Regions from separate parts of the Devosia sp. Z11_6 genome, predicted to be linked through region 2. Evidence: predicted binding sites of a transcription regulator. Region 2 holds the regulator's gene; each other region holds the start of a gene.
The links. Region 2 encodes LexA, which represses DNA repair genes until DNA is damaged. Its sites were predicted from a motif close to TGTTCNNNNTGTGTTCNG; they were not measured.

Region 1 (4,412 bases), on a different contig from region 2:
ATCTCGGCAATGCGGTTGAACCGGGCCCGATCGGCGCCGGCATAGCGGGGGGCGGCAGCAACCCACACCCGCCCCTTGGCCCGCCCGGCCAGGGTTTGCAGCGTGCGCTCGGTCAGATCCCAATCGCTTTCATCGGGCATGAGAATAAGGAGCTGCCCCGCCACCGGCTGTTCCCCCACCGCGTTCTTTTCCAGAAGATCGGCGAGATAAAGCACCGGAGCGCCCTTTTCCCCGCGCCCATTGCCCAGCGTCAGCAGCTGGCACAGGCGGCCATAGGCCTGCCGGTCACTGGGATAGGCGATGATGTCGGGCGTGCCGTCGCTGAACACCAGCCGCACGCCCACGAGATAACGAAAGCCGGGCGCCTGCGGCCCCATGTCTCGCGCCACCATGTAGCCGCGCACCACGCCGGCAAAGCTGTTGCGATCGCATAGCCCGAGCCCGGTCATGCCATAGTGAATGGCGGCCGAAACCAGCTCTTCGGGGTGCGAACCGCTGCGCAGAAACGAGAAATTGCTGGTGCTCACCAGTTCCGAAAATTGCGGCGCCGGCGGCTGCTCCCGCCCGCGCCCGGAACGGGGAAATGACAGCACCTCATTCATGAAAAGAACCCGTGCAAATACCAGGAGGGCCCCGCGGCGCCGCCATAAAAGCCCTGCCGATAGAGCCAGAACCGGCGCCCACCATCATCCTCGGCAATGAAATAATCGCGCGTTTGCGCTTCGGGATCAAAGCGCGCCAATTGGGGCAGATAGGGCTGAGCCTGCCCCGGCTTGCTCCCCTGTCCCTGCGGTGGCACCAATTGCAGGCGCTGGCCGCTGCGCCACCATTCGGCCGCCAGGCGCTCGGGCCCCGAGGTCTTGATGAACTGGTACCCAACCCGCCGCCAGATCATGCCGGCGGGAGGACCATCGGGCACCTGTGCGGCGGTGATGGTGATGGGCTCGGGCACCGGCAGGAGCCGCAGAGGCCGCGCCCGGCCGGGATCGGGCAGCGCTTCGGGATCGTCAGGGGTGCGGGCGATCACCGGTTCGAGCCGCACGGCCCGCTCGGGAATATGGGTATTGCTGAATTTGGTGCGCAGCACCGCCAGCGCCCCCAGGCGGCTGGCCATGCGGTCATAAAGCCGGTCCAGATCCTGTGCCCCATCGGCAGCGGCAAAGGCGCCCACCTGCACGGCATCGAGCGGGGACACTGAGCTGGCAGCAAGCCGGATCGCATCAATGCCGAACCCCGCATCGTAATCTCCGCCCAGCCGCTCGGAGCGATGGGCGAACAAACGCGCAATATGGGCAGGGTCGCGCGTGGCCCGGGCGGCATTGACCGACAGGCACATCACCTTGTGGTCCACCCGATAGAGGAACAGATGAAAGCTTTGCGCGCCCAGCCCTTCGCTTTCGAGCCGCAATCCGATCTGCACCGCCAGGTCATGGGCGCACATCAGCACATCGTCCATCAAGCCGATCGGATCGGCAAAGCGCCGCTCGGCATAGCGTTCGGCCAGGGGCAGGCGGGGTACGGGACGTTCTTCGAGTGCGCCATAGGCCTGGTCGAGCCGGGTCAGCAGCGACAAACCGAACCGAGCCTGCAGGGCCTTGCGCTCGCGCGTCCGCACCTGTCCCACCTGCTTGAGCCCCATTGCATTGAGCCCGGCAATCTGGATCGGGCTGAGGCGAAGCGCGGCGACCGGCAGATGCGCCAAGACCCGCTCGGTATCGGCCGCAGCCACCACCTGGTTGGCGGCAAAATGGGCGACAGCCCAGGCCGCGCCCACAGTGGAGGCCACCGCTCCCTGGACCCGGTAGCCCAGAACCGCCAGCCGCTTGAGCAGGGTTGCAAGCATCGCTTCCTCGCCGCCGAACAGATGCGATACTCCGGTGATATCGAGCACCAGATCGCCAAAGGCGCTTATATCGGGCAGCACCGCGACCAGCGGACTGGCATTGGAATGCCAATCGGCAAAATCGGCAAAGGCGGCTTCCAGGAGCGGCCGGTCGATAGGCAGCGTGTGCAGATTGGGCACCAGCGCGCGCGCATCGGCCAGGTTCTGGCCCGGGCTGAGCCCGGCCGCCGCCGCTTCCCGATCCACCGCTGCCAGCCGCATGCCCCCCTTGATGCGCTCAAACAGCGCCAGGGGTGACTGCAGCCGCCGATCAGCCCGCTTGAGATAGTCGGTCGCCCAATCGGGCAGGTAAAGTGCCAGGAAGCGGCGTGCTCCCCGTTGTTCCATCCACACCGGGGCGGGCTGCTTGCTCTGCTCGAAAGCCATTTTCTGTCCACTCCAGGATCCATTCGCCGCCATGGCTTTGCCCAAGCGCGCCCTTTTCCAGCCGGGCGCTCCAGCGGCTCGCCCCTGGGGCACGGGCATCAAAGGGGGTGGGGGCGCTCAAAACCGGCGCCACATGCCAGCGCAACTGCGCGGCGCTCGATTCGCGCCAGCGCCCATAGCGCAGCAGAAACACCGATGCCCCGCCGCTTTGGGCGCGCATGCTGAGGCGCCGGCTGGCGGTGAAATCGAGGATCTTGGGCTGGCCCGCCACGTCGGCGACCACGGCCGCAACCGCCCCGCAGCCCAGCGCTTCTTCAGCTGCCCACAGCAATTCGGCGATATTGGCCGGGCGGATCAGCACCAGGTCCTTGGCATCAAAGCCAAAAAACTGCAGCCCCCTGCCATAGGGCAGGCCCATTTCCTGGGCATCGGCCGTCATCTGCAGATAAACCACTGCTTGGCGGGTGCCCCCCAGCAATCCCCGCGCCTGCCCCAGCGCAAACCCCAGCACAGCGCCGCCATTGCGCCGTTCATCGGCGAACACTTCATGCACCACCCCCGGGCCAGCCAGGGGAAAGCCGCCCGCCATCGCTCCCGGTGCCGCCGTTTCGGCCAAGGCCGGGCGGCGTTCGAGATCGGCAATACGGGTGCGCAGCGCCGCAAGGCGCGTTTGGCGGTCAAGGTCGCTCATGGGGCTTTCGGTTCTTGGTTCAGAACAAAACAAGAACACTACGGACCGGGTTCCGGAGTCAAGCCGAGTCTTTTTGCGAGGTTGGGGAAAAGGTTAACCTTTGCCATCCACCGCCCTCGCAATGAAGGATGGAACGCTAACCGCGCCTTAGCGCTTTCCTCTTACCGCCGAAAGGCCAGATGCCGGCAGAGGTTTTTTGCATGTTCGACGCCCTTACTCGCTTGTTTGCAAAACCAGAAACGGCAATGGACGAGCATGATCCGCAACTGGCGGCAGCAGCCCTCCTGGTGCATCTGGCATCGGTAGACGGGCAGATGAAGCCCGAAGAGCAGCAGGCCATCAAGACTGCGCTGATGAGCCACTACCAACTCGATGAAGCGGCTGTGGATAAACTGGTGCGGCAAGGCGCCATGCGCGATGCCGAGGCGGTGGATTTCTACCGCTTTACCTCGGCCTTAACCGCGCTGGAGCTCGAGGATCGCATCGCCATCATCCGCATGATGTGGGAAGTGGTGTTTGCCGATGGCAAGAATCACGAACTTGAGGACAACATGGTCTGGCGCATCGCCGAGCTGATCGGCGTACCTTCGCGCGAACGCACCGTGCTGCGCAACCAGATCGGCAAATCCCGATCCTCTTGAGCTACCAGGCCTTGAAGGTGCCGATGGTTTTGGCTTCATCAAGCGCACAATCGAACTCGCCAGCCTGGTCGGCGGCGGCACGCGCCAACTCGTTGGCATCGGGATTAGCCAAGGCGTCCACATAGGCGATGTGACAGGAATTGCCTTCGGCAATCTGGCTAACCACCAGGATCTCGTTGCTGTCTTCGCCCGTTTCGGCATCGGCAGTGTGGTAGCGCACGATGGTCGCGATAGGCAGCCAGCGGCCTGAGGCGTTGGACAGCCGCCATTCCAGCTTGGGGCCGAGGCGGTTGAAGGGCGGCAGGGTTTGGGCGCCGTTCTCGTTGTTGTCGCCAAAGCCATAGGCCAGGGAAAAGCGCAGGTCCCCTTCCATGACCTTGAGCGGAAAGCCTTTATAGCCGGGGCAGGCCCAGCTGGCGCCGAAATCGTCGGCGTCAAGCACGAGGCACTCGTTCAGATCCAGATCGGTATAGGCGCTGTTGAAACCCGATTGGGCCAGGGCGGGGGTCGCCAAGGCACTGGCCCCCCATGCCGCACCGAGGCAAAATAGCCCTGCCATTCTGATCGAGATCAAATTCGCCACCTTTGTGTTTCTGCTACAAAACCGTTGCAAGCCATTCCATCACAGGGAGAAACGCCGATGTTCAACAACATCCTCATCGCCACCGACGGCTCCGAACTGGGCGACAAGGCCCTCGCTGCGGCGCTCAACCTAGGCAAGGGCAGTGGCGGAAAGGTGACCGTTTTGACCGTGACGGATCCGGTGACGACCATGGTTGGGGGCACGGGTGGATTTGGCCAGATCGATGCG
Region 2 (4,412 bases):
GGCTGAGTCGCTGGGCATGCAGCTGCCGGGTTCGGCGGCAATTCCCGCGCCTTATCGCGATCGCCAGGAAATGGCCTATCGCACGGGCAAGCGCATCGTCGACATGGTGCATGAGGACCTCAAGCCCTCCGACATCATGACCAAGGACAATTTCATCAACACCATCGTGGTCAATTCCGCGATTGGCGGGTCGACCAACGCCCCGATCCACATCCAGGCGATCGCCAAGCATATCGGTGTCGAGCTCGACCTGCAGGACTTCCAGACCTATGGGCACAAGGTGCCGCTGCTGGTGAACCTGCAGCCGGCCGGCGAATATCTCGGCGAGGATTACTACCATGCGGGCGGCGTGCCGGCGGTGGTCAACGAGCTGATGAAGCAGGGGCTGATCCGTGAGAATGCACCCACCGTCAACGGCAAGACCATCGGCGAGAACTGCCGCAACACCCCCATCCAGGACGAGAAGGTGATCCGCCCGTTCGAGCAGCCGCTCAAGGAAGAAGCCGGGTTCCTGGTGCTGCGCGGCAATCTCTTCGACAACGCGATCATGAAGACCAGCGTGATCTCGCCCGAGTTCCGCGAGCGCTACCTTGCCAATCCCGAGCATCCCGGCATGTTCGAGGGCAAGGCCGTGGTGTTCGATGGTCCTGAGGACTATCACCACCGGATCGATGATCCCTCCCTCGATATCGACGAGCACACGCTGCTGTTCATGCGCGGCGCGGGCCCGATCGGCTATCCGGGGGCGGCTGAAGTCGTCAATATGCGGCCCCCTGCCTACCTCATCAAGAAGGGCGTCCACGCGCTGGCCTGTATCGGCGACGGGCGCCAATCCGGCACGTCGGGCTCGCCCTCGATCCTCAACGCTTCGCCTGAAGCGGCAGCGGGCGGCAACCTGGCCATCCTACGCACGGGTGACCGGGTGCGTATCGACCTCAACAATGGCACCGCCGATATCCTGATCTCGGACGCCGAGATTGCGACGCGCCGGCAAGAACTGGCGGAAGCGGGCGGCTACAAGTACCCCGCGCACCAGACGCCCTGGCAGGAAATCCAGCGCGGGCTGGTCGACCAGCTTGGCAATGGCGCCGTACTCAAGCCAGCAGTGGCTTACCAGCGCATTGCCCAGACCTATGGCGTGCCGCGCGACAACCACTAGGGCTTGAGCCCCAACGACTTCGAGATCCCCGCTTCGGCGGGGATTTTTGTTTCCAAGGCACGGCGAAACTCCGGTCGGCACGAGGCCTCCGGTTGGGAGCGGCGTTGGCGAGGCATTGCCTCAAAAAACGTTGCGCAAAACGGAAGCTCCGCCTCGCCAACAGCGACTGGGTGCCGATGCCCGCTCCCTCCTGCGGCGCATGCCAGATTCCGCGGATGTTGAACTAAACCCTGGCGGGCACCGCTGCCTGCGCCACATCAGGGTTCCGATGGCCAGTGCAGCTGCCATCGCGATTCTTCACCCAAGACCACCGGACGATAGAGGTCCACGGCTCTTGCGGACACCGGCCGGATCGCGGCGACCCACGATCCTCCAGCCTCCACGCACCAACCACTCGTCATGATCTCGCTTGGGTGCGCGGATGAGGAGACTATGCGGGCGATCGGCGGGGGCGGGGATAAGTTATTGTCGGGGGGCATGGGGCTTGAGCGGATTGCACGCTGGAGGTGGCCAGCCGGGTCTAACGTCACTCGCGGAGGAGGGGACTGAACCCCCACCCCGGCCCTCCCCTCAAGGGGGAGGGTGAAGGAGGGGGCACAAAGGCGCTGGTCTGGTGCGGCTCATGAGGACTATTGGGCGTCAACGAGCTCCGTTGAAGACGCTTGTTCCTGGCCAACTCAGGGCTCAGGCGTGGCGACCTATATGGGCGAGGGCGCGCTGAAACATGGGGTGCCATTCGGGTCCGGGTTGGCGCTCGAGTGGCCACCAGAAGAACTCGAACCAATGACCAACATCATCTTGCGTAAAGTAACACCAGTGTTCGGGGACGGGAGCGGCGGCACTCACCACAACGAAGTGCCAAAGCTGTTGCTCTGCAATGGAATTGCTGGATGGCAGCGTGCGCAAAGCCTCTGCCTGGAGGCCTGACTCCTCTGCGAGTTCGCGCAGAGCACCGACTTCCATCGGCTCGGAGCCTTCCCGCGTTCCTTTCACCAGCTGCAAGCCAGCCAAAGGATGCCTGAACGCCAAGCACTGGCGTTCTTGCGCCACCACCCGCAGCAGAACGGGACAGAGTTTTTCGACCCTCGGGGTCAATATTTACGCAGCAGGCCCACGAGGCGGCCCTGAACCTTGACGCGGTCGGGCGGGAAGATGCGGGTTTCGTAGGCGGGATTGGCCGCTTCAAGCGCGATGGTGTTGCCCTTGCGGCGCAGCCGCTTGAGGGTGGCTTCCTCGTCATCCACCAGCGCAACGATGATCTCGCCGGTCCCGGCAACATCCTGGCGACGAATCAGCACAGTGTCGCCATCGAAAATGCCCGCATCGATCATCGAATCGCCGCGCACTTCCAGAGCATAGTGCTCGCCCGGGCCAAGCATCTCGGGCGGCACCGAGATCGTGTGGGAGTGGCTCTGGATGGCCTCGATGGGGGTACCGGCGGCGATCCGGCCCATGACCGGGACCGCGACGGGGCGCACATAATCATCGCTCCAGCCCGAGCGTGGCGGCGGAGCGGCAACACGGCCCAGATTGCCTTCGATGACGCTGGGCTCGAAGCGGGCCTTGCGGCCGCCGAGCGCGGGGTTCATCGAATCGGGGAGTTTGAGCACTTCCAGTGCCCGCGCGCGATTGGGCAGGCGGCGGATGAAGCCGCGCTCCTCAAGCGCCGTGATCAGGCGGTGAATGCCCGACTTGGAGGCCAGATCCAACGCGTCCTTCATCTCGTCAAACGAAGGGGGAATGCCGCTTTCCTTCATCCGCTCATGGATGAACATCAGCAGTTCATGTTGCTTGCGCGTCAGCATCGGAGCCCTTCAATCGCAGAATCGGAACAAAGACTGAACGAGCATAGGTGTTCCAGTTATGTTCTGCAATAACGCTCAAGGGCGCAGGAGAAAATTCTTTGGCTCTGCTTAGAACCCGTCCAGCGGAATGGCCGCAGCTAGGGTGCCGGCGGGTTGTCCGGGATCGTACTCCGGCTGCACCAGCAGCATATCGGCACGGGCCAGCGAGGAGGTATGACCGCTATCGGTTTCGCTGATCGGGAGCAAGCCCGCACCTTGGCTTGAATGCACCATTTGGGCACGCATGAAGTGGCGCCGGGCGGTATTGGGCGGCGTGGGCGCAAGAAGCGGCAGGTGCCAGCGGGCGGGTTCGGCGACGCCGAGCCAGCGGCGGAGCGCCGGCTTGATGAAGACGGCGGCGGTCACCATGGCCGAAACCGGATTGCCAGGCAGGCCAAACACCAGGGTTTTGGCCATTGTGCCGAACATAAGCGGCTTGCCCGGGCGCATATTGATGCGCCAGAAATCGAGCTGGACGCCGAGACTCAGCAGGATTTCCTGCACGATGTCATGGTCGCCAACACTGGCGCCGCCCGTGGTGATGACGAAATCGGGCGCTTCGGCAAAGATGGCGGCGAGGCGCTCGGCAAGCGCCGCGCGGTTGTCGGGAGCGATGCCGTAGTCGCGGATCTCGGCGGCGTAAGGCGCAAGCAGCGGCCGCAAACCAAAGCTGTTGGAGGCGACGATCTGGCCCGGTCCGAGCGTGGCGCCGGGCAGCACCAGTTCGTCCCCGGTGGCAAGGAGCGCTATGCGCGGCTGCACGGCGACGGGCAGCGTCGCGCAATTAGCGGCGGCCGCGACGGCCAGTTGCATGGGAGTGAGGCGAGAGCCTCTCGGAATCAGCTCTTGGCCTTGGCGGAAATCGTCGCCAAGCGGGCGAATGCTACGCCCGATGGGAGGCTGGGCGGCAAAGCTGACGCGGTCGCCGGTGCGGGTCGCTTCCTCCTGCATGATCACGGCATCCGCGCGGGGGGGCACGGGCGCCCCGGTAAAAATGCGCACGCAGGTGCCCGGGGCGACTTCCGCGCCAAAACCGGCGCCGGCTTGGGCGGTACCCACGACCGCAAGGCTCGCGCCCGGCACGATATCGGCGGCGCGCACGGCATAGCCGTCCATAGCGCTGGCAGGGAAGGGCGGCTGGTCATGACGGGCAAGCAGGGGCTCGGTCAACACCCGGCCGGCGGCAGCTTCCAGCGGCACCGACTCGGTGCGGGCGGGCGGCACGCGGGCGAAAATGGCCGTGAGGGCGTCTTCAACCGGGAGCAGGCTCATGGCGCCCGCTGAAAATCGCCGGACTTGCCGCCCGATTTCTCGAGCAGGCAGATCGCGGAGATAACCATCTCGCGGTCAATGCCCTTGGCCATGTCATAAAGCGTGAGCGCGGCGGTGGAGGCCGCCACGAGGGCTTC
Region 3 (4,412 bases), on a different contig from region 2:
CCGCAATCTTTACCGCGAGCGTTTCGGGCTTGAGCCGATACCCGTTGCAGGCCACGCATGGCGCCTGCGACATGTATTTCTCGATCTCCTCGCGCATCCCCGCGCTTTCGGTTTCCTTATAGCGCCGCTCGAGATTGCCGATCACCCCTTCAAAGGGCTTGGTGGTCTTGTATTGCCGCAAGCCGTCGTCATAAACGAACTCGATTGCCGTCCGTCCGGTGCCATAGAGCACCGCCTGCCGCACCTCGTCGGGCAGGTCGGCCCAGGCGGTCCCGGTCGAGGCGCCGAAATGCTTGACCACCGCGCTCAGCGTTTGCAGGTAATAGGGCGCCGAAGTCTTGGCCCAGGGCAGCACCGCCCCGTCGCGCAGGCTCAGGCTTGAATCGGGCACGACCTGGCCCGGATCGATCTTCTGCTCGGTCCCCAGCCCGTCGCACACCGGGCAGGCACCAAATGGATTGTTGAACGAAAACAGCCGCGGCTCGATCTCGGCAATGGTGAAGCCGGACACCGGGCAGGCGAACTTTTCCGAAAAGGTGATCTGGCGCGGCTTGCCGCTCTCATCGGTTTCGTCGGCCAGTTCCACCAACGCAATGCCGTCGGCGAGCTTGAGCGCCGTTTCAAAGCTTTCCGCCAAGCGCCCGCTGAGGTCGGGGCCCACGACCACCCGGTCGATCACCGCCTCGATATCGTGCTTGAACTTCTTGTCGAGGGTAGGGGCATCCTCGAGCTCGAAATATTCGCCGTCGATCTTGACGCGCTGGAAGCCCTTGCGCCCCAGCTCCGCCAGTTCCTTCTTGAACTCCCCCTTGCGCCCGCGCGCAATCGGCGCCAGCAGATAAAGCCGCGTGCCCTCGGGCAGCTCCAGCACCCGGTCCACCATTTGCGACACGGTCTGGGATTCGATCGGCAGCCCCGTGGCGGGCGAATAAGGAATGCCTACGCGAGCAAACAGCAGGCGCAGGTAATCGTAGATTTCCGTGACCGTGCCCACCGTCGAGCGCGGATTGCGCGAGGTGGTTTTCTGTTCGATGGAAATTGCGGGGGACAGCCCCTCGATATGCTCCACATCGGGCTTTTGCATCATTTCGAGAAACTGCCGCGCATAAGCGGACAGCGACTCCACATAGCGCCGCTGCCCCTCGGCATAGATCGTATCGAACGCCAGCGAGGACTTCCCCGAGCCGGACAGGCCCGTCATCACGATCAGGCTGTCGCGCGGCAGCCGGACATCGATGCCCTTGAGATTGTGTTCGCGCGCGCCGCGCACCACGATTTCACGATTAAGGCTGGGATTGGGCATCACGATCCATGTTCATAAAGGCTGCGCCAGACAGGTGTCGGCATATAACGGCCGGACGGTCGGCGGGAACTCACAAATAGGGGCGCACCACCGGGCAGGCAAGGCAAAGGGTCGGCATGGCGGCCTTGCACCCGCTGTCAACGCGCCCAACAAAGCCCCGGGGTCAGGCGCTCACCCCTTTGGAGCCACTCCATCCCGCAGGGCTGCTGACACAGCGTGTCAGTAGCGACCCCATCGCGCACCTCCCGAGCGGCCCCTTCGGCCGTCCTTGACTCACCCTGCGCTGAGAACATAAGATGAACGAAGTTAAAGGGCAATCCCCATCTACTGGGGTCCAGCGGTCAGGCGCAGCCGGCACAAACCGGTTCAAAACGCCAAAAAAGGCTGAGCGGCTGCGGTTTTGGGCGTTAAGTAGAACCCAAGCGGGCCGCAGGCCAAGCAAAGCGAAACGGAGCATGTCATGGCAGGCAGCGTCAACAAGGTCATTCTGGTAGGCAATCTGGGCAACGACCCCGAAGTGCGCAATCTTCCCAGCGGCGGCAAGGTGGTCAATCTGTCCATCGCCACCTCGGAAAACTGGAAAGACAAGAACACCGGCGAGCGGCGCGAAAAGACCGAATGGCACCGGGTGGTGATCTTTTCGGAAGGTCTGGCGCGTGTGGCCGAAAGTTACCTCAAAAAGGGCTCCAAGGTTTACATCGAAGGCCAACTCCAAACCCGCAAATGGCAGGACCAGAGCGGGCAGGACAAATACTCCACCGAGATTGTGCTGCAGGGCTTCAACTCCAACCTGACGCTGCTCGACGGCCGCGGCGAGGGTGAAGGGGCAGGGGGCGGCGAGCCCGGCGGCTTCCGCGGCGCCCGCCAGTCCGACAATGGGGGTGGTGGCGGCGGCCGCCGTCCATCCCCGAGCGCCCCGGCCTTTGAGTCCGGCGGCATGGACGACGACATCCCGTTCTGAGGCTCGACGTCTCCATAAAACCAGGAAAGTGGGTCGCTTCGGCGGCCCATTTTTTTTGCCGTAAAGCCTTTCCGGCTTCAAAGGCATGAAGCGACAGCGCGGCCCTGGGAAAAAGCCCCATTATTGACTTTGCTCAATTTGCGGCACCCGCGACGGGCTAGTTTCACGGTGAAATGAGGCGTGCATGCCCGCACCATCCAAGAGTCGCCCAGACTTTGGCGCGGTGGCACCGAGCTGCCGATCTCTGATTGCACGCAAGAGCCCTGACCGGAAGGAACCACCATGTTGACGTCCAAGGCATCTGCAGCTCTGCTCGTGACCGTCCTTGCGGGCTCGCTGGCCCTGTCCCCGCTGGCGGTGGGGCAGAACAATGCCACCCCCGCCACCACGCAAGCCGCGCCTGAGGAGCCTGATGAAGCGCACCGCGCCATCCGCTGGGCGCAAGCCCATTTGCAGGAGATGGATGCCGCCATCACCGTTCTGGAGCAAAACACCGAACAACTCGCGGGCGACGCGCGCACCAAGGCCGAAGCGGAACTCGACAAGCTGCGCGCCGTGCGGGAGGAATATCAGCGCTCCCTCGAGGAGGCGCTGGCCACCACGGACGCCAGGACCCGCGAGGAAACCGAGCGGCTGGGCAGTGCGCTCGCCACCCATTGGGACGACTTCGAGACCGATCTGGCCGCCTATTATGACGCCGCCACGGCTGATCACGACCTTCGCCGCGCCGTATTCATCGCGCGGGCCGAGGCGCAGGAAGCCGCCTTCAGGCAGGAAATCGAGGACCTCGACCAATCGGTCGCCAATGCGGCTGCAGGCGCCAAGGCCGGGCTCGACGCGCGCAAGGCAGCGTTGGAAGCCCGGCTGCAGGAAAGTCGCGAACAACTCGACCGGCTGGGCGCCGCGACCGACGCTTCCTGGCAGCAATTCGTCGATGGCCTGCACAATGCCCGCACGGCATTCCAGGCCGAGTTTGAGAAAAACCAGTAAGCCTTTGATCTATTTACAGGCACTGCAGGCCCGTCGCGGTCGGCAGAACGGGAGATCGGCAGATGTGCACCGGCGCCAACTACACCACCAAAGACCATTATTTCGGCCGCAATCTCGATCTGGAGTTCTCCTACAACGAGACGGTCACGGTCACGCCGCGCAACTTCCCCTTCGAGTTCCGCAGAATGCCCAGGCTCGACACGCACCACGCCATCATCGGCATGGCGACCATCTCGGATGGCTATCCGCTGTACTACGACGCGACCAACGAGAAGGGGCTCAGCATGGCGGGGCTCAATTTCCCCGGCAATGCCGATTACAAGCCCGAAGCCCCTGGCCAGACCAATATCACACCCTTTGAGTTCATCCCATGGATCCTGGGCAAGTTCGAAACGGTGGACCAGGTCAGGCAAGAGCTGCGCGCGTTCAACCTCGTCGATATTTCGTTCAGCGAGGCGTTCCCGCTCTCGCCACTGCACTGGATCATCTCGGACCGAAACAAGTCCATCACTGTGGAGTCGGTGCGCGACGGCTTGAAGGTCTACGACAACCCCATCGGCGTGCTCACCAATAACCCAACCTTTGACATCCAGTCCTTCAACCTCAACAACTTTATGCACCTGTCGCGCCACCCGCCCGAGCAGCATTTCTCGGACCAGCTCAGCTTCGACGTCTACAGCCGCGGCATGGGCGCGATCGGATTGCCCGGCGATCTGTCCTCGTCCTCCCGCTTCGTCAAGGCCGCCTTCACCAAGCTGAACGCGATTTCCGGGGACTCCGAGTCGGAATCGATCAGCCAGTTCTTCAAGATCTTGGAGTCGGTGGCCCAGCAGCGCGGCTGCGTGGACGTCGGCAACGGCAAATACGAGATCACCATCTACTCGTCGTGCTGCAACACCGACAAGGGCATCTATTACTACACGACCTACGAGAACAGCCAGGTCACCGGGGTCGACATGCGCAAGGAGGACCTCGACGGCTCCGCGCTTGCCGCTTATCCGCTGATCAAGGGCCAGCAGATCCAGATGCAGAACTGAGGTCTCGGCTGCCGGCCGGCCCCCAGAACTCCCGGGCGAATGGGGGCAGCTTGTCGAGGCACTCGGCAAAGCTCGATCGATCCATGCTGCGCCACAGCACCGTCGCCACATCCTCGATCGC

Region 1: AC3YMN_RS08500 (ImuA family protein) is a predicted target of LexA. The motif match lies at 2,981-2,998, and genes of this name have one in related genera.
Region 3: ssb (single-stranded DNA-binding protein) is a predicted target of LexA. The motif match lies at 1,589-1,606, and genes of this name have one in related genera.

Annotation. Positions count from the first base shown of each region.
Region 1 covers NZ_JBYUNQ010000002.1:667,043-671,454, reverse strand. Annotated here, with positions in the region: gene AC3YMN_RS08510 (error-prone DNA polymerase) at 1-602, opposite strand, end outside; gene AC3YMN_RS08505 (Y-family DNA polymerase) at 599-2,269, opposite strand; gene AC3YMN_RS08500 (ImuA family protein) at 2,154-2,960, opposite strand; gene AC3YMN_RS08495 (tellurite resistance TerB family protein) at 3,161-3,601, shown strand; gene AC3YMN_RS08490 (hypothetical protein) at 3,603-4,115, opposite strand; gene AC3YMN_RS08485 (universal stress protein) at 4,242-4,412, shown strand, end outside.
Region 2 covers NZ_JBYUNQ010000003.1:128,592-133,003, reverse strand. Annotated here, with positions in the region: gene AC3YMN_RS10000 (IlvD/Edd family dehydratase) at 1-1,159, shown strand, start outside; gene AC3YMN_RS09995 (NUDIX hydrolase) at 1,844-2,152, opposite strand; gene lexA (transcriptional repressor LexA) at 2,251-2,964, opposite strand; gene AC3YMN_RS09985 (molybdopterin molybdotransferase MoeA) at 3,073-4,275, opposite strand; gene moaC (cyclic pyranopterin monophosphate synthase MoaC) at 4,272-4,412, opposite strand, start outside.
Region 3 covers NZ_JBYUNQ010000004.1:432,465-436,876, forward strand. Annotated here, with positions in the region: gene uvrA (excinuclease ABC subunit UvrA) at 1-1,303, opposite strand, end outside; gene ssb (single-stranded DNA-binding protein) at 1,764-2,264, shown strand; gene AC3YMN_RS14360 (hypothetical protein) at 2,547-3,254, shown strand; gene bsh (choloylglycine hydrolase) at 3,317-4,291, shown strand; gene AC3YMN_RS14370 (DUF2267 domain-containing protein) at 4,260-4,412, opposite strand, start outside.